4 regions of the Cellvibrio sp. PSBB006 genome follow, and region 1 is predicted to be linked to each of the others. Evidence: predicted binding sites of a transcription regulator. Region 1 holds the regulator's gene; each other region holds the start of a gene.

What was found. The regulator LexA, encoded in region 1, represses DNA repair genes until DNA is damaged. The targets are predictions, from matches to a motif close to ACTGTNTNTANANACAGT.
Region 2: a site for LexA is predicted at 2,602-2,619, ahead of CBR65_RS04210 (putative DNA modification/repair radical SAM protein). Genes of this name have one in related genera too.
Region 3: a site for LexA is predicted at 1,501-1,518, ahead of uvrD (DNA helicase II). Genes of this name have one in related genera too.
Region 4: a site for LexA is predicted at 2,300-2,317, ahead of CBR65_RS09405 (YebG family protein). Genes of this name have one in related genera too.

Annotation. Positions count from the first base shown of each region.
Region 1 is NZ_CP021382.1:490,598-495,316, reverse strand. It holds gene CBR65_RS02255 (glycoside hydrolase family 18 protein) at 1-1,119, opposite strand, end outside; gene CBR65_RS02250 (SDR family oxidoreductase) at 1,307-2,143, shown strand; gene CBR65_RS02245 (DUF2845 domain-containing protein) at 2,284-2,604, shown strand; gene lexA (transcriptional repressor LexA) at 2,717-3,319, shown strand; gene CBR65_RS02235 (cell division inhibitor SulA) at 3,312-3,719, shown strand; gene CBR65_RS02230 (hypothetical protein) at 3,782-4,042, opposite strand; gene CBR65_RS02225 (TraB/GumN family protein) at 4,117-4,719, opposite strand, start outside.
Region 2 is NZ_CP021382.1:1,022,203-1,026,921, forward strand. It holds gene CBR65_RS04200 (hypothetical protein) at 1-440, opposite strand, end outside; gene CBR65_RS04205 (TIGR03915 family putative DNA repair protein) at 547-1,329, opposite strand; gene CBR65_RS04210 (putative DNA modification/repair radical SAM protein) at 1,333-2,577, opposite strand; gene CBR65_RS04215 (hypothetical protein) at 2,737-3,915, opposite strand; gene CBR65_RS04220 (glycosyl hydrolase family 18 protein) at 4,259-4,719, opposite strand, start outside.
Region 3 is NZ_CP021382.1:3,532,618-3,537,336, reverse strand. It holds gene uvrD (DNA helicase II) at 1-1,416, opposite strand, end outside; gene CBR65_RS14575 (EAL domain-containing protein) at 1,672-2,442, shown strand; gene CBR65_RS14570 (thioesterase family protein) at 2,451-2,861, opposite strand; gene CBR65_RS14565 (fumarylacetoacetate hydrolase family protein) at 2,905-3,687, opposite strand; gene CBR65_RS14560 (HDOD domain-containing protein) at 3,842-4,719, opposite strand, start outside.
Region 4 is NZ_CP021382.1:2,260,656-2,265,374, forward strand. It holds gene ribF (bifunctional riboflavin kinase/FAD synthetase) at 1-461, opposite strand, end outside; gene murJ (murein biosynthesis integral membrane protein MurJ) at 583-2,166, opposite strand; gene CBR65_RS09405 (YebG family protein) at 2,375-2,728, shown strand; gene CBR65_RS09410 (hypothetical protein) at 3,126-4,719, shown strand, end outside.

The DNA of each region.
Region 1 (4,719 bases):
ATCGCTGTCGTGTGGCAACTGCCAAAACATAATACCGCCGAGCTGATGGGTCTTTATGTAACCCACTTTAGCCGAGATAGAACGTTTGTCATCGAAGGTAGCGAAAATCTTTTTCTTCTCATTATAAATAATGGGTGCCTTGGCGATATTATCCCAATAGTAAACATAGCCCTCCTCCGGCACATAGACTGTTGCGTAATCTTTAAACTTTGCACCTTCGACATGTTTGCCGGGCTGATATAAACCCAGATTCACATTCTCGACATTCTCCCAGGAGCGCGCATAAAACGCGGCACCGATAACGATCTTTTCCGCCGGCACACCTTTGCTCAATAAGAATTGCACGGCGTTATCCGTAGAGTCTTTTTGTTCCGGTGTGGAGTAAAGCGCAGTGTGATGCCCCGTATGCGGTGTCGCGCCGTTAACGATGTCGTAACTCATCAGATTGACGTTATCAAACAGCGGCATGATTGCATCCCAATCCACTGCATTCTGCAAGAAATTATCAAAACCACCGGCCGCAAAACTTAACTCATAACGATCACCAAAGCTATCGCGCAATGCCTGGGTTAATGCCGTGAAATTATCTTTATCATAATCCGCGTAGGGGTGACCCGGATGACCGGGAATTGTTGGATACTCCCAATCCAGATCGATACCGTCTGCACCGTATTCTTCAATAATTGCCAGAGTGGATTGCGCAAACGCCTGCCGATTTTCTGCATTGTTAAAAACGGCGGAACAGGTTTCACAGCCACCCCAACCACCGAGTGATAACATGACTTTAAGATGTGGATGCTGATTTTTTAACGCAACAAGGCGTTGCAACGCCAGCTTATCTGCATCTGAATCAAAGCTGAGTTGATTGCCGTTCAAGTGCAGGAAACTGTAGATGATGTGGGTAAGATGATTGAAGTTGTAGCGCTCCAGGTCAGAACCATCCCCCATGTAATAGGCAATCACTTTAAAATCATGCAAAGGTGGTTGTTTCGACATGACAGCGGTGTCACTCTCTGTTTGTGGTTGAACAACGTCAGAAGAAGATGCGCCATCATCCTGACAACCCAGCAACAGGATTGCCAACAGCACACTGCAACAACAAAGGAAAAAGGATTTCATAAATAGTGGACCCCGTATTGAAGGAATATCATTGCCAATATCATTTTATTTTTTCGGGCACTGCCCGGCCAAGCAAGGTTATAGTGCTATAAACAGCGACCAATTAAAAAGGAAGTTTTGTTAAGGAGTGCTTAACCCATTCGCTTTTGCATTGCTAATAAGATTTTCTTCGTGAAGGGTTTCCCACATGAAAGGTAATAAAAGTGTTCTGATCACTGGCGCCTCCACGGGTATTGGCTACTACTGCGCAAAAGCCTTGCAATCCGATGGCTACCGGGTGATCGCCTCCTGTCGCAAACTGACCGATGTTTCACGACTACAGGCCGATGGATTAACCTGCATCCCGTTGGACTTAAATGATTCCGGAAGTATTGAGCGTGCAGTCGCACAAACACTGGAACTCACCGGCGGCGAGCTTTATGCGTTATTTAATAACGGCGCCTACGGTCAACCCGGTGCCGTGGAAGATTTAAGCCGGGATGTCTTGAGAGAGCAATTTGAAACCAATGTATTTGGCTGGCTGGAGCTGACAAATAAAATTTTGCCTATCATGATCCGCCAAGGCTATGGTCGTATCATTCAAAATAGCTCGATCCTCGGCTTTGCTGCCATGCCCTTGCGTGGAGCTTACAACGCCAGCAAATTTGCGCTGGAAGGGCTGACCGATACATTACGACTTGAACTCAATGGCACAGGTGTTCACGTCAGCCTGATTGAACCGGGTCCAATCCTGAGCGATTTCCGTAAAAATGCGCTCGGCGCTCTGAAAGCCAACATCGATATTGAAAAAAGTCGATTTGCCGAACACTATCAATCGGCGATTCAGCGGCTCGCCAAACCCGGTGCAGCGGCTCCCTTTACTCTCGGACCCGATGCTGTCTACAAACGTCTGAAACATGCCCTGGAAAGTGATTTGCCCAAACCGCGCTACTGCGTTACTTTTCCAACTTATCTGATGAGTATCCTGCGGCGCCTGTTAAGTACGCGGATGATGGACAAGGTGCTACGACGGGCTGGCCGTTAAGCTTTTATTAATCCGGACTTGGTAACATCTAAAATGCGTGCCACAGGAATTACTACCTTGGTACCGAGTCAAAAAAGCCACAAGAAACCAATAGCCTTTCATTCATTTACATGGTGCACCTGAACTGTCGAGGTAGTGATATGAGAATCTGCGCTTATCTTGCGCTGTTAGTAGGCGGCTTGTATTTACAGCCAGCACTGGCAGACTCCATGCGCTGTAGCAATTCCCTGGTGCAAACCGGAGATACCAAATCAGATGTGCTTGACCAGTGCGGTGAACCGGTATTTACCGATAGTTATTGTGAACCTATCACCATCGTAGGCCAGGCAAACACCACCATCATCGTTCCCTGTGAAGAAGTGGATCTCTGGACTTACCACCCCGGCTCCGGTCAGTTCGTCCAACACCTGTATTTTAAACGGGGGAAACTCCAGGCCATCAAGAATGGGCGACGGCTTTAATCGGTATCTTATTGGTGGCTTCTCCGCCCCTTAAAATAGGGGTTGCGGATGATGAAATACTGTATATAATCACAACAACTGTATAAATAAACAGATTCATCTGGAGCGCCCCATGGCCAATCTGACCTCCCGCCAGGAACAAGTCTTACAGCTAATCAAGAGCTACACCGAAGAGACCGGTTATCCGCCCACCCGCGCAGAAATTGCCCGCATTCTCGGCTTTAAGTCTGCCAATGCAGCGGAAGAACATATCAAAGCTCTGGCGAAAAAAGGGGCTATCGAAATTATCGCTGGTGCTTCTCGCGGCATCCGCCTACCGGATTCCCAAAACGGTATTCCCATCGTAGGCCGGGTTGCAGCAGGTAACCCTATCCTTGCCCAGGAACATATCGAAGATTACTGCAATATTCCCTATAGCTTTTTCTCCCCCAGTGCAGATTACCTATTGCGTGTTCACGGTCTGAGCATGAAAGATGCCGGTATTCTCGATGGCGATTTACTCGCTGTGCATCGAACTGATCAAGCACGCAACGGCCAGATCGTTGTAGCGCGGATTGGTGACGAGGTAACCGTCAAGCGTTTCAAACGCATTGGTAACCGCGCACAGGTGGAACTCTGGCCTGAAAACCCTGATTTCAAAGTGATTGAAGTCGACCTGCGAGACCAGGATTTCAGCATCGAAGGTTTGAGCGTAGGGGTGATTCGCCGTGACTAATACAGTGCGTATAGATGAACAACCCGGCGGTGAGCCCCGTTATAACAGCGGCGTGACTGAACTCGTCTTAACCAGCCATTCCCCGGAACAAGCTGCCCTTCTACTACCCATGCTCGCCTATCTCAGCAAGACCTGCCATGACCGCTGGATTACCTGGATTGCGCCCCACAACATTACACGGCAATCACTGGAGAGCTTTGGAATTGATACTCGTCTGATTCGCCTGATTCATTGCCATGATCAACAAAATACCTTGTGGATTACATGGGAAGCCTTGGCCGCAGGAAATAGCCATACCGTTATCGCCAGTCCTGGCAAGCTGAATGACAAAGAATTGAAGCAATTGGAATCTGCGGCCGCCCAAGGCCATTGTCAGGGTTTATTGTTGCGGGTACGTTAATTACTGAGGGATATCAAAAGGAATCGGAGGTACATAGGGGTTTATGGATAGCCCCATTGATATTAATGCAGAATCGGTTTTTCAAACTCGGGAAGCCCCTCAGAAAACTCATCCAGATGATCCTGGTCTGCCAACTCAGTAGCAGCTTCCATTCCGGCTTCAATCATTGCCTTAGCGACTTCAAATTTTCCTTCACCCATAAAAGCCAGTGATTCCGCAGAAAAGCTGAGCCGAACCAAAGGCTCCCCGCCCTCATCATCGACTTTTCTCAGCACGACATCGCCGTTTGGTAATTCGGCGATTTCATATAGCGTTGATGGCATACTAACCTCTATTGTTTTGCAGGGTTGAACTGCAAATGGAACACGGCTTTATTCTAACATTAACCCGCTCTTCATCAATCTTTCTGCGCCGTATTAACCTGCGTAACCCGGTATCCCCGCCCTTCAAGCAGTGACACCAGCCCATCATCACCCAGCATATGACCAATACCCACGACGAGAAAAATTTTTTGTGATTCTTTCAGCTGTGCATCAATAGCATTCAGCATATTCTTATTGCGTTCAACAAAGATAGACTGATAAAGCTTTTGCCCTAGCTCGCGCTTGCGAAATGCGCTGAACACCAAGGTTTGCAAAACATCTTCATCGCCGCGATACCATGCATCGGCCAGCTTGTTCAGGCTTTCTTCCGCCTTCTCATGTTCGTTCAAGGTTGTTTGTAAAAATTCCCGCTGCTCAATTTCACTTAACTGATTGAACAATTGCATTTGTTCATCGAGGGATTCCAGTTCCAGGACAACTTTTTGATTGCGAGCTTCAGATAAAAAATATTTATCCAGACCGAGCGACTGCTGATAATCGCTGAGCGCTAGCTGCCTGTTGGTTAGTTGCATTGCCGCCAACCAGGGCTTGAATTGATTGAGCCGCTGAACATCGACATCCAAGGTGTTGGCCACATTTATCAGTGATGTCCATGTTTGCGAATCCAGGTCAGTTTG
Region 2 (4,719 bases), 530 kb from region 1:
ACATCCAATTGCCGGGCAAAGTCCGCCAGCATACCCGTCATATCGCGCAGGCCATCCATAACCATGCGTTCACCATTGGATAAGTCCCGCACCAGGTTTTCTAATGCAGACACTTGTCCCACAGCAATAGAACCCTTAAGCGACGAAAATACATCCTGAAATCGATCCGCAAGACCATACAATCCAGCACACACTTTAAACTGGTTGTAGGTGTCCATCAGCTTCATGGGCGCGGAGTAAAGATGATCGAGTAGTTCCGGGCGCGGCTTTATGCGTGATACACCATCCAGGTAAAAAATCGCCATCGTCAATGACCTTTCCAGCTCTGATTGGAGCTCAAGTACGATCTCGCGTATTTCCTTACGATTTTCACGGTTGATCTTGGGCAGGCTGGTAGCCAGATCCATTAATGCTTTGCGTATCTCGTCGAACAGGGCCATTTGACACCTCCGAAGGTAGATTCCTTTATCTATTAGGATAAACAGTAAATACCAAGGCCAAGCATTTCGCCACTGGAGCGCGTCGCTTTACGACCAACGGACGAGGTTATTTCCTACCCACCTGCTTCTCAATCAAATACTTCCAGTATCGCCTCGGCATATGGCGCAAGTGCAATTTAATGTTGCGCCGTTCCTGGATCGTAACCGACTGGAAATATTGCTTCCATAATTGTTGGTATTGGTCCTCAAGACCGTCAAGGGAAGAGTTAACAGCGGCGTTAACCGTAGCGAAGGAAAGGATATCTGAACTAGCATCAATAAAAGACAGGTTATTCACATCGTAATACAACCCATAATGCCGGCGCGTATCAAAGATAACCCAAGGCTGGTCAGCGTAACGTCGTTGAAAGTGATCGCCGATTAAGGGAATCACATTAAAATCAGGGCTGATAACCGCGTAGTAAATATCGTTATCAGCTTTTTGAAAACGTACAAACGCGTGCATACGATGCACTTCGCGGCTGATCATCTTTTTGACCTGCGCGCTGTAAAGCACATCCGGGTTGGCAAAGTTTTCGAGGATATTGGGGTCGTTCTGGCGAACCAGTAACCGCACCAGCCGATAAATACGCAACTCTATTCCCGCCAGTTCAGACAGGAATAATTGATAAACCAGTTCCCCGCCCACGCCATCTGAACGCGCGTCTATACCTTTGATAACCCGTTCAGCTTTGGTGGTATCCGTCTGGACTGGACGCAGGTCTTCAAGCAGCGACGCTTGATAGATTTCCTCATTGACGATATCTATCGGCTCGCAGCGATCGGCAAAGCATTCAAAGATGGCCGTCAGCAAACCATCAAAACTGCCGTCATACAGATAGAGGCTCACAGCTCACCCGAACAGGCTCAGCTGCGGCGTCTGTCGCGCAACCGACTCACTCGACAGAATCATCTGGCGTAACCGACCGGCTTCATAATCTTTATGTTGATATTGGCTGCCGGGGCAGGTAATGAAAAAACGTGCGCGTTTCAAGGCGACGCCCATCCGCTGTAAATGATCCAGATTGAGCCGCTGATGCACGCGGGATTTCACAATCTTCATGGCTGACTTCACGCCGATACCGGGTACGCGCAAGATCATCTCGTAATCCGCTTTATTAATATCCACCGGGAATTTTTCCGGATGACGCAAGGCATAACTGACCTTCGGGTCCACCTCCAGATCGAGATTGGGATGCGCTTCGCTGACAATTTCGTCTACGGAAAAATGATAAAAACGCAGCAGCCAATCCGCCTGGTACACGCGATTTTCACGCACCAACGGCGGCGCCTTTAATACCGGCACACGATTATCCGTCGCAATGGGCACATAACCGGAGTAATACACACGCTTGAGGCGTTGCTGTTTATATAAACCATCCGCCAGATTAAGAATCTGCAAATCACTTTCCGGTGAAGCGCCGACAATGAGTTGCGTACTCTGCCCCGCCGGTAAAAATAAGGGCGTTTTCCTGATATGCTTTTTCTCGTCCTTGTAGCGATCTTTCTCATCGCTCAAGTAGTTCATCGGTGTGATGATATCCGGGTAGTTTTTCTCGGGAGCCACTTTCTTCAGGCTCACTTCGGAGGGAATTTCAATATTAACGCTCAGTCGATCCGAATAAAGCCCTGCCTCATGCAACAACTCCGGGCTCGCACCGGGGATCGCTTTTAAATGAATATAGCCATTAAAGTTATGTTGTTGGCGCAAGGTTTTCGCCACGCGCACCAGGCGCTCCATGGTGTAATCTGCGCTCTTGAAAATCCCTGAGCTGAGAAACAACCCCTCAATATAATTGCGACGGTAAAAATTGATGGTGAGATCAACCACCTCCTCTACCGTAAACGCCGCGCGACGCACATCATTACTGCGCCGGCTTACACAATAGGCGCAGTCATAGATACAGTGATTGGTAAACAGGATTTTCAGCAAGGAAACGCAGCGGCCGTCCTCGGTATAGCTGTGGCAAATACCCATGCCATCCGAATTGCCCAACCCTTTATTGTGATTGGCACGTTTGCTGCCACTGGACGAACAGGAGGCATCGTATTTTGCGGCGCCGGATAAAATTGTTAATTTTTCGAGGGTGCGACTCATGGCAGACTACCAAGACCTGGATATACTGTATGCAAATACAGTATATCCAATAGTGCATGGCGTCAAGCCTTAAAATCCTGGCGTCGGAGGGGGCTAGCTTTGCAAGGACGTGGGCACGACATTGCCAATACCCTACTCCTTCAATACATTATATTTACTTCATGATTCAACGACATAGGACAAACAGCTTCTTGAATCAACATGATTATCCCAGTACATTTGATGGGCTCTCACGCCATAAAACATCAACATTTGAAAGAATGATATTCTTTTTGGGTTTATCATATTATAGGTAACGTCAATGCACTGATGCCTTTCCCAGAACTGTTCCGAACCAATAAAAGCAAGCTTCTTAGCTGGGTTACCATCAAACTTTGTAGACAAGACATCAAGATCAGAATTGATATTAATCCACACAGGCAAAGATACACCTGAATGCTTTCTGTCATTAAAATAATTTGACCAATAAATTTCTATAAAATCAAATGGACACCCAATAGTAACTAACCTGGTCACATTATTTTTAATCCTGTAACTTGGCTCCGCTTCATATGGAAATAATGCGTCCAGGGCCAATACCGACCCAAAGCTATAAGCATGAATCTCGAATGTAATATCAGTACCCTCTTCAGACATCACCTCAATCAAACGACTAAGCTTTCCCATCATTAGCAATCTTTGATCGCCTGCACTTAAATATTGATTTGCGCCAATATATTCGGCTGCCATCTCTGAAAATACATTTTTAGACCGTGGCATAAATAACATGAAACCGGAAAACGAAACCAGGATTGCCTGAAAAATGCCTTCCCAGTCTTTAATGTAACCGCTTAAATAATTCAGCTGATGGTGATCAGCCATAATACTTGCAATAAAACTCAGCAATGATGGCACCAAAAGAATAAGGTACACCGCCAGGAAGCAGTAAATAACCATAAAATATAGTGCTTGAATTTTTGACTTCTTGCTAACACCGTCACCAAATGACAACAGCGACTTAAACACCGAACCCAATCGAGAAACCAGAATAATCAAAAGGGGTATAAACCGATATAGAATATTGGACCCGCTCAACTTCCCCGTCAAAAATCTCCCATACTTAAATTCATAAAGCCGATAAATTTCTTCTTCTGAATTAACATCCATTTCAAATATGCTAACAACGCCGGCCGTGGTTCCATCCACATCATATTCTCTATCAGCCGATTCGATACGGTATTTTTTTGAAGGATCAGGATTCTGCTCATCAATAGCCTTCATCATTCTCAATGCATAAGCTTTTAAAGAAATATCCAGATGCTCATGCCCTAATCCCGGAAGATAAATTATTCTCTTCAATGTTTTCTCCTGCTATTTCTACAATAACCAAGGCTGCTATGAAAACCACGCTGGCAGAATACATAAAAATCCAATATAGCAATCTAAAGCGAGCATTTCGCCCGCGTTGATTGATCAGAGTGAGGGATAAGAATCAGTACCTAATCGCACATCCCTTTGTCAACGAATACCCTGGAGACCTAGACCGACTTACCATCGATACATTGAGTAAAGACTATAGATTTGCATTGCGCCAATCAAAATCAAATCAACCCGGATGCGACGCAGGCATGGTACATTCAGGTGCACATACCTGCGTCACGCATGGATTAACTACAAAACCGAATAATATTTTAAGCAAAGATCAATCGCAGATATAAGAAAGCTCCTGCCCCGCCACCACTTCCCACATGGCTTTGAGCAATGAGGTTTCGTCATGGGTATCCTGTGATAACTCCCACATCATCATGCCGCAGACGCGGTCGTTGGCGAGTTCGGATTTGATGCGGATGGTGGGTATGCCGTTGTAGTAATTGTCGCCGACCGAATCGGTACAAGCATTCGCAGGGTCAGCATCGACGTAGCTGCTGTAGGTTGCCCAACTGGGGCGTGCATAGAAGGGAACGCCGAGCACGGTTTTTTCGCGCGATAAACCGCGATTTTCCCAGTAGTCGATACTGGTCGTGGCGTAGGCGAGAGTCGAATGGTTAATTGCCTGATATTCGTCGTAGGCCATAATGTTGAAGAAGTCGACCTGGTCGAACACGGCGCTTTGAATGTATTGGCCGTTCCAATCGCCTTGAGCAATCACCGCTGCGGTTAGAA
Region 3 (4,719 bases), 2.2 Mb from region 1:
TTTACTGACCAGGGTAATAAACGTTTGCACGGCATTACCAGCGCGCGCCGTCAGTACACGATTGGCGATCATCATCTCTGACGCGCGCCAGAGTGAGCAGCCATTCTCCCGCGCGAATTGACGAATATCATCCACCGTTTTACCGCCGATACCGCGCGTCGGGGTATTGATGACGCGCTCAAAGGCTGCGTCGTCATGAGGATTATTGATCAAACGCATGTATGCCACAGCGTTTTTAATTTCCAGCCGATCATAGAATCGCTGGCCGCCGTAGATGCGATAGGCAATGGCTTCGCGTAGCAAGGCTTCTTCCAGTACGCGCGACTGGGCGTTGGAGCGATACAAAATAGCGCAGGCATTTTTGTTATTGCCCTGGCGAATCCACTCCTGAATGCGCTCCACAATAAAACGCGCTTCATCCTGTTCGTTGTACGCCGCGTAAAGTGAAATGGGTTCGCCTTCCGCGCCCTCGGTCCATAACTCTTTGCCGAGACGGCCAAAGTTATGCGCGATCACCGCGTTGGCGGCGTTGAGAATCGTAGACGTGGAGCGATAATTTTGTTCGAGGCGAATGGTTTCCGCGTTGCCGAAGTCTTCAGCAAAACTCTGGATATTTTCAATCTTGGCACCGCGCCAACCGTAGATGGATTGGTCGTCATCGCCCACCGCGGTCACAAAACATTGCTTGCCCGCTAGCACACGCAACCAGGCGTATTGCACGCTGTTAGTATCCTGAAATTCGTCCACGAGGATAAACGGAAAACGGTTGCGGTAATGTTCGAGGATATGCGGTTTATTCAACCAGAGCTCGTGGGCACGCAATAACAACTCAGCGAAGTCCACCATACCGCCACGCTGGCAATCTTCTTCATAGGCACGATAAATTTGCAGCATGGTGCGCACAAAGGGATCGCCAGTTTCCTGAATATGTTGCGGACGCAAACCTTCATCTTTCTGGCCGTTGATGTACCACTGGGCCTGGCGATGGGGCCATTTATTCTCATCGAGATTCAGTGTCTGATACACGCGCTTGATGAGCCGCAGTTGATCATCGCTGTCGAGAATCTGGAAATTCTGCGGCAAGTTCGCGTCCTGCCAGTGCGCTTTCAATAAACGATGCGCCAACCCGTGAAACGTCCCCACCCACATATTGCGTGTATTGATGTTCTGGTGGGTTTCACTGAAAAGTTCTTCAAGGCGACCACGCATCTCCCGCGCCGCTTTGTTGGTAAAGGTCACCGCCATGATGGAGTAGGGTGACACACGCTCTATCTGGATTAACCAGGCGATACGATGCACCAAGACGCGCGTCTTGCCGCTGCCCGCTCCCGCCAGGATCAGTTGATTGCCCGCCGGCGCCGACACAGCGGCACGCTGGGCATCGTTGAGGTGATTGAGCAGGGGTGAAACATCCATAAGCACGTCTATCGTCGGGTGGCGGTGGAAAAGGCCGCTAGTCTACCGTTTTTCCAGCGCTGATTCAGGGGTTCGTCCGATTTTACTGTCTGCATGTACAGTTGGCCACCCCGATCTTGTGAATAGGGTAGATACCCGCCGTTAATAAACTTCATTCAGAAGCGTTGGCCTGCCAGCCCGGCGAGGCTCGGTCACCTATACTGGAGACAGCCATGCCACCGTATTGGCGAGCGCAATCCAATAGAGAGGTTATGCATGACAGATAAGATTGATCCCCAAGTTGCCGGATGTGGGGATTGCCGGGACATGCCGCCCCTGCCATTTGAGTTCACCATGGCGTTTCAGCCTATTGTGGATATCAACCAACGCAACATTTTTGCCCACGAGGCGTTAGTGCGCGGAATCAACGGCGAGGGCGCTTATGCCATCCTGAGTCAGGTCACCGAGGCCAACCGTTACCAGTTTGACCAATTGTGTCGCATACGCGCTATTGAATTGGCTACTCGTTTACAAATGCAGTCTTATCTGAGCATCAATTTTCTGCCCAATGCCGTGTATCGGCCGCAGGCGTGCATTCGGTCAACCCTGGAAGCGGCGCGAAAGAATAACTTTCCCTGTGAGCGAATTATCTTCGAAGTCACCGAATCCGAACCCATCCGCGACCCCGACCATTTAGCTAATATTTTTTTCGAGTATCGCAACCGGGGCTTCGTTACCGCCATTGATGATTTTGGCGCAGGTCATGCGGGCTTGAATCTGCTGGCCGAGTTCCAGCCGCACATCATCAAGCTGGACATGGATTTAATCCGCAACCTCGATAGCAATCGCGTTCGTCAATCTATCGTGAAAGGCGTGGTGGGTACCGCGCTGGAGCTGGATATCACCATCATCGCGGAAGGCGTGGAAACCCGCGCAGAGCTGGACACCCTGCGCGCGATGGGCGTTAACCTTTTCCAAGGTTACTTGTTTGCTAAACCGGCTATTGAACACTTGCCGACGGTCGATTTCGGCCTGCTGGATAGCTGAGCAGCCTGTCAATCAAACCAGGCGCGCACCGCATCCGGCAGAGGCATGGACTTGCCGGTCTTGCCGTCGACCCAGACGACCTTGGAGAAGCTGTCCGCTGCCGGGTTATCCGGCTCTGCCGAGGTGTAAATCTTGTAATCCACCATAAAACTGGAGCGGCCTGGATCGGAGATATAACAATCGATGCGCAAGGTTTCCGGGTGGAATACCGGCCGGTAAAACGTGCAGCCGATCTTCACCACCACGGGGTAGGAATCACCCCCGATGGGGATGCCTTTGCTCATCATCCACTGGAAGCGCGCTTCTTCAATGTAGCGCAGGTACAAGGTGTTGTTGACGTGCCCGAAGGCATCCATATCGCCCCAGCGCACCGGAATCTGGCAGGAAAAAAAGGGCTTATCGGCGTTTGACTCTGACATAGGCACTGCTCCTGAGTTTGTCATCGGCGGATGATGTGCACCATCACTTCGCCGTGAAGCTGACTTCCAACATTCCGAGGTCGGTGTAGTACACCTTGATGTTGGTGTTTAATGGCACATCTATAACACCGGCGTAAGAACCGGTGATGACCGCTTGTCCCGCCACAATACCCTGACCCCGACTGCGCAGGAATTCCGCCAGCCAGTACAGCGGCGCCCGCGGGTGGGTATTGGGATGGCGACCGGCGTGTTCGCTGGTCTCGCCGTTGGCGTATTCAATATGAATTTGAATCTCACTGGCCTGCTTTGATTTCTCGGCACTGACTTCCGGGCCGATAAACAGCCCCTGATTGACCAGGCCATCTGCCAGCATCTCCGGAAATTCGGCACTGGCTGGCTCTTCGTAGCGACTATTGATCAACTCCAACGCCAGATGGGTGCGCGCAATGGCGGCATCCACATCGGCGGGCGTATAGGGTTCGGCGCGCGGCGGCAGGTCTTTACCGAAGAAGAAGGCCAGTTCCGGTTCGATGCGCGCCCGATCGCCCTTGGGCCAGATCGCGACCGGCGGAATGCTGTTGATGGTTGAGGTATAGATGGGGCCTACCACCAGCTTGTCGGGTGGGGGTTGCAAACACTTCCAGGCACCGACGGAGTCGTCCTGGCTTTCGCACCAAAGATCGGTTACCGCCTCCTGAATTGCCAGGGCTGCCTCGATATCCTTTGGCCGGCAGGGTTCAGGCAGGCGCGGCCCCGGCTCTCCAGTCAGGCGACGCGCAACAAGGATCTTGGCCGCAGCAAGGGCGGCATTTTCATGTTCAGACATAGGAATTTCTCATCGATGGCATAACGCTGCTCTCACACAGCGAGGTGGTGAGAGTTTACCCGCAAGCGGGCTGCGGGTCATAGTCGATGAAAGGGTTTTGTCTCATCCCGCACTGACGCCTCCCTGACCGGGAGGAGGGTTTTAGCGACGTCGGTCAGTGCGGGGTGAGCTGTAAAGCAATATGTTTCAACTCGTCTTCGGACTCGATGATGTTGGTGACGGTGGTGCGTGCTTTTTCAGGGTCCAGGTGTAACTCTTCAAAGATTTGTTCGGGAATCTCAAGCTTGGGACCGCGGCCAATGTTGTGCTGGTACAGCAAACGCTGGGCGACGAAGATCAGTTTGGGATATTCATGATATTCGCCGCTATAATCGGGGTTACTCTGGTGACGCAGGGCGACGACAACTTCCTCCGGCATCGACCACAGCGACATCAAGGCGCTGGCGATCTGCTCACGGGTGACGCCGATCAGGTGTCGCTCAATGGCTTGATGGGTGGTGTGTGGATTGGCATCCGCCATCTCGCAATAGGCGCGGAAATGGGGTGGAAACACCTCTGCCAGAATCAGGAAGCCGAAGTTGTGCAATAGCCCGCACAGATAAGCCATCCCGAAACTGGGGCGATGATCGCGAGGAATAGCAGTCACCAGCCCTTCGATGGTGGCCGCCATATAGACCGATTGTTGCCAGTACGGCAGCGAACCGTGGGGGCCGTCTTTAGGAATGTGCAGGCTGCGGCCAAGTGCCAGGCCCAAGGCCAGGTTGAGCACCATATCAAAGCCGAGCACCCGTACGATGGCATCGTGGATAGATTTGATCTTGCCCGGCGCCGAGTAGTAGGGCGAGGCCGCCCAACTGACAACCTGGGCGGCGAGGCTGGGGTCAGTTTCCACAATCTGCGCCAAGTCGCTGATATCCGCATTGGGATTAACCCTCAGCTGGATAATGCGCTGGGCGGTGTCCGATAACGGCGGCAATTCGAGGGTTTCCTCAAGGCGTTGCTTGATCCGCAATTGGGTGAAATTGCGCACCG
Region 4 (4,719 bases), 1.8 Mb from region 1:
CTTACGGTAAAGCCTCGTTCGCTGCCGGCTGCTTGCAAGAGATTAAAATCGCCCTTGCGATCACATCCGAAGCGGAAGTCATCCCCCACCACCAGATGTTTGATGTCCAACCCCCGCACCAACACCTGATCAATAAATTCCTGGGCCGACAGGCGACGCAAGGATTCGTTGAACTCTATACACAACACGCGGCTGACACCGGCAGCAAATAATGCCTGAATCTTTTCACGCAGGCGCATCAAGCGCGCGGGCGCTTTGTCACCGGAAAAAAATTCGTGCGGCTGGGGCTCAAATATGATCACTACCGAGGGCAATTGGTGCGCTTCAGCCGCTTGCGCCAGTTGACGCAGAATCGCCTGATGGCCAAGGTGGACGCCGTCAAAAGAACCGATTGTGGCGACACAGCCCCGATGCCAGGGACGCAGGTTATGCAGGCCGCGAATAAATACAGGGGGCGCCAGAGTCACAGAGCTGCCACATTGCCTCGATTGGGTGTTAAAACGAACGCGGGAGTATACAGGAGCAGGCAATGCCAGCCTACCCCGCCGCCCCGGCAGACAGCGCCCGCCGCTATCGCTATATTTAGACGTGGCGGAGATCTTTCAAGCGCATACCGACCGCCAATAAAGCGACGATATAAACCACGAAACCTGCCCCACATAATCCACCCAAGCGCAGAGCGCGCTGAAGCCAATCCCATGCGGCCCAGTCATTCCATACCTGAAGCAGGCCCAGCAGCGTCAGCACCATCGCCAGATTTGCGATGCCGTAGCGCACCAGCAGCATCCGCCAGCCCTGTTCGGGACGATAGATACCCGTGCGACGCAACCCGCGATAGAGCAAACCCGCATTGACGTAGGCGGCCAAGGCAGTAGCCAGGGCCAGACCGACATGCCCGAGATTGAAAAGAAAATACAGCGGCGCGACAAACACCGCCTTCATCGCGATATTGGCAGCCACCGCGATAACGCCGATACGGACCGGGGTCTTCATGTCCTGGCGCGCAAAATATCCCGGCGCCAACACCTTGATCAGCATAAATCCGAGCAAACCCATGGCATAAGCCTGGAGGCTGTATGAGGACATGAGGATGTCGCGCACGGTCATCTGGCCGTGATGGAACAGGGTAAACAGGATCGGCTGAGCCAGGATCATCAAAGCCAATAAGGACGGCAAGGCAATCAACATGATCATCCGAATCGCCCAATCCAGGGTGCGATTAAAGTGCCCGGCGGATTGGGCGGCGTGCTGGCGCGACAAGTTGGGCATGATGACCGTTGCTACGGCAATCGCAAATACACCCAATGGCAGCTCTACAAGCCGATCCGAATAGAACAACCAGCCCACACTGCCATCTGGCAGAAACGACGCCAGGATGGAGTCGAGCATCAGGTTAATCTGGCTGATCGATACGCCAAACAGCGCCGGAACCATCAATGTCAGGATGCGCCTGACACCTGGATCGCGCCAATCCAGCCTGGGCACCGGCAGCAAGTGAATCTGCCGCAAAAACGGCAGCTGGAACAGGAGTGATAAAACGCCCGCCAACAATACCCCCCACGCCAGGGCAAATACTGGTTGAGAGAAGAACGGCGCCGCGAACCAGGCAGCGCCGATCATGCAAATGTTCAGCAATACCGGCGTAAATGCAGGAATCGCAAAGCGGTCATAGCTGTTAAGTACCGCGCCAGCAAAACCGGTCAAGGAAATTAACAACAAATACGGAAAGGTAATGCGGATGAGGTCGCTCAAGAGCGCAAATTTAAGCGGGTCATTCAGATAACCTGAGGCAAAGATGGCGGCCACAACCGGTGAACCAATCACCGCCAGCACCGTCACCAACAACAAGACTGACCCAAGGCAGCCCGCCACACGATCCACCAATGCCTGGACAGCAGCATGACTGCCGTTTTGGCGGTATTCGGACAGCACCGGCACAAATGCCTGGGAAAAAGCACCTTCGGAAAATAATCGGCGGAAGAAATTCGGAATCTTGAAGGCCAGGAAGAAAGCATCCGCTGCACCACCCGCCCCCAGCACATGAGCCAGCACCTGGTCACGCACCAACCCCAATACCCGCGACATCATAGTCATAGAGCCTGTCACAAGGCTGGAACGCAGCAGGCCGGCTCGGGGTTTATTGGGGACTGAAGCGTGCTCGGACAAAGTTTGTATCCCTGTATCGTCATCTTAAGGAGGCGCCATTATCCATGCTTCTCCTGCGGAGATACAGCCCGCTCCCCTATCCGACCAAAAGAGCTTTTCCATTTAATCGTTGACAATCCTTCCGCCCGAGAATACTGTATATAAAAACAGTATCACGGTGAGCTGTTAAACATTATTGAAATGCAAGCAAAAACACGAGGGCAAGATCATGGCAGTTATCGCCGTTTGGCAATGCGATCGGGATGGAAGTATGTTTGAAGATAAAAAACAAGCTGAAGAGCATGATAAGTATCTGGAGCTGGCCGCCAATATCACCAGTTTGATTGAGAGCGAGATTCCCGGGATCAGCGATCAACACAGCGAAGCCATAGGTTTGCTGCTGGCCCAGCGACGCGAGCAATTAGCCAAAGCCTGTAAGGGTAAACCAGAAGAGCTGCTTGAACCCTTTCAGGCCGACGCCCAACCCAAGGGTATGGTCAATCCCGGCTTGAAGTCCGTCGATAAAGAGACAGACAGCAAAGCGGTCGATAACAAAGTGACGTCGCTAGCTGCCAACCAATAAAGTATTGCCGGTCTGATGTTGGCGTAGCTGGCGGTTGCCAGGCTTCTCCCAGCGCCACACAGGTTCCGATCATCGGTTTATGGACTCATCAGCAAGGATGCTGTTTTACACCCTGATTACTCTCACCACCTCCAGAATTCCAATCAAAGTTACCCATGTCAGCCATGGTGACTTTCTTACCACTGCACCTGCCTCAACGGGTGCGGTGGTTTTTTTAAATCAATTGTAAACAACATTTTTTTAAACAATATATAACCTAAAAACAGTCGTTTACCTGGATTGCAGCTGAACCCAAAGCGGCGTAGCGTAATAACGCTAGCAACACAATCAAGGATGGCCTTACGACGCTCGGGGCAGTATCGCCGTCCTTTCGTGGAAAGCCCCAGGGAGAAATGCAATGGAACTGATTCGTACAAATGTCAACCTGCTTGAAGCAGGACTCGCCCGTTTTGATATCAATGATCTTGTCGCCTGGCGCCGTCGTTGCCGCCCAAAGGTATTAGTCGTTACCGATGGCAGCCTCAGCTTTAATGAGAACAGCGGTTTTGGTTTGTGGCGCTTCCTCCACGCGATAACCCTCGCACCCGGTGTGTCCAACAAACCTGTTCTCACCCTCGCACATCGCAACGGTCATACCAGTCCCATCAGTGTCGGCGCGGACAGCTATAACGTGCAGACAAACTTCAATTTTCAAACAGCATCACCTGCCGTTACCGTGCAGAATTACGATCAAATATGGATCTTCGGTATACAAGGTGGAGGAAGTATTACGGATGCCGAGATCGGGGTAATCGCCGAGTTCATGAACAGCGGCGGCGGTGTCTTCGCAACAGGCGATCACGCCACTCTGGGTCGTACTGTCAGCGGTCGCCTGCCACGTATCCGCCATATGCGAGAATGGAGTGACGTGCCCATGGGCACCGAAAATGACGCCAACCAGGCAGTCATGCGCATTGATACGGTAGTTAATCCCGGCGCTAACGGGATTTATGAATTTGACGATCAATCCGATGATATTCCTCAACGGCTTTACCCTAACTACAAGGTCACCGCCAGCGGGAATCAATGGACGGCCAGTATACATCCGATTCTGATGCTGCCCGGTGCCATGCTGAATCGCCCCGAGGCAAATGGGGCGGCGGGTTTCACCAATGATATTGATGTACATCCGGATCACCCCCACGAAAGCGTCTGTTATGAAGTCACAAGCAACGCGGTACTCAACGGAAACTATAACGATGCCGGCCTCAACTTTGCCGAGTTCCAACCTTCTGCTGCCGCACCGGCACAACGCATAGGTGCTGACGTTGTCGCTTTCGGTGTATCCGGTGGACGCTCCGTTCAAAATGGTGTTTGGAAACCGCCAGTAAAACCGCGCATGTTTGGCGTTCTCTCCGCCTACGACGGTCGACTAGCCCAGGCTTATGCTGGGAAAAGCCAACGGCCGGGACGCATTGTGTGCGACTCCACCTGGCACCATTACGTCAACATCAACCTTGACGGACGAGGTAGCGGCCGCAACGGTTTGGGTAATTGGAGTGGTGGCGCACCGGGCAATGGTGTGTTCACACCGTCGGCTGCACTGGAGAAAATTTATACCACTTACCGCAACATGCTGAACTGGTTACAGCCCGCCAATCGCATCTGGTGTCATCTGTTTTGGACGCTGGCTGAATTGCGTTTTCATCCATTGATACTGGAGGAGATTCTTGAAGTACCACGACTCAAAAACTGGCGAGACTTTGTTGCTCTGGGGGCTGAGGCGCGACGCGTGCTGAACCTGGCGCTCGGGTCACAAGCTACGACCGAGTTAGTGAAGGATGCATTGCTGGACAGCAAATCGAATCATCCTTTTGCAGACCTGCTCAGCAGCGACGAACTGGCTGAAACCGCTGTTGATCGCGATGAATTTATCAATGGTGTGCTGGGCGGCTTACTGGCCGAGATGACAGACATTTTGCCTGATGACGACGACACAACGGCGAAGATTT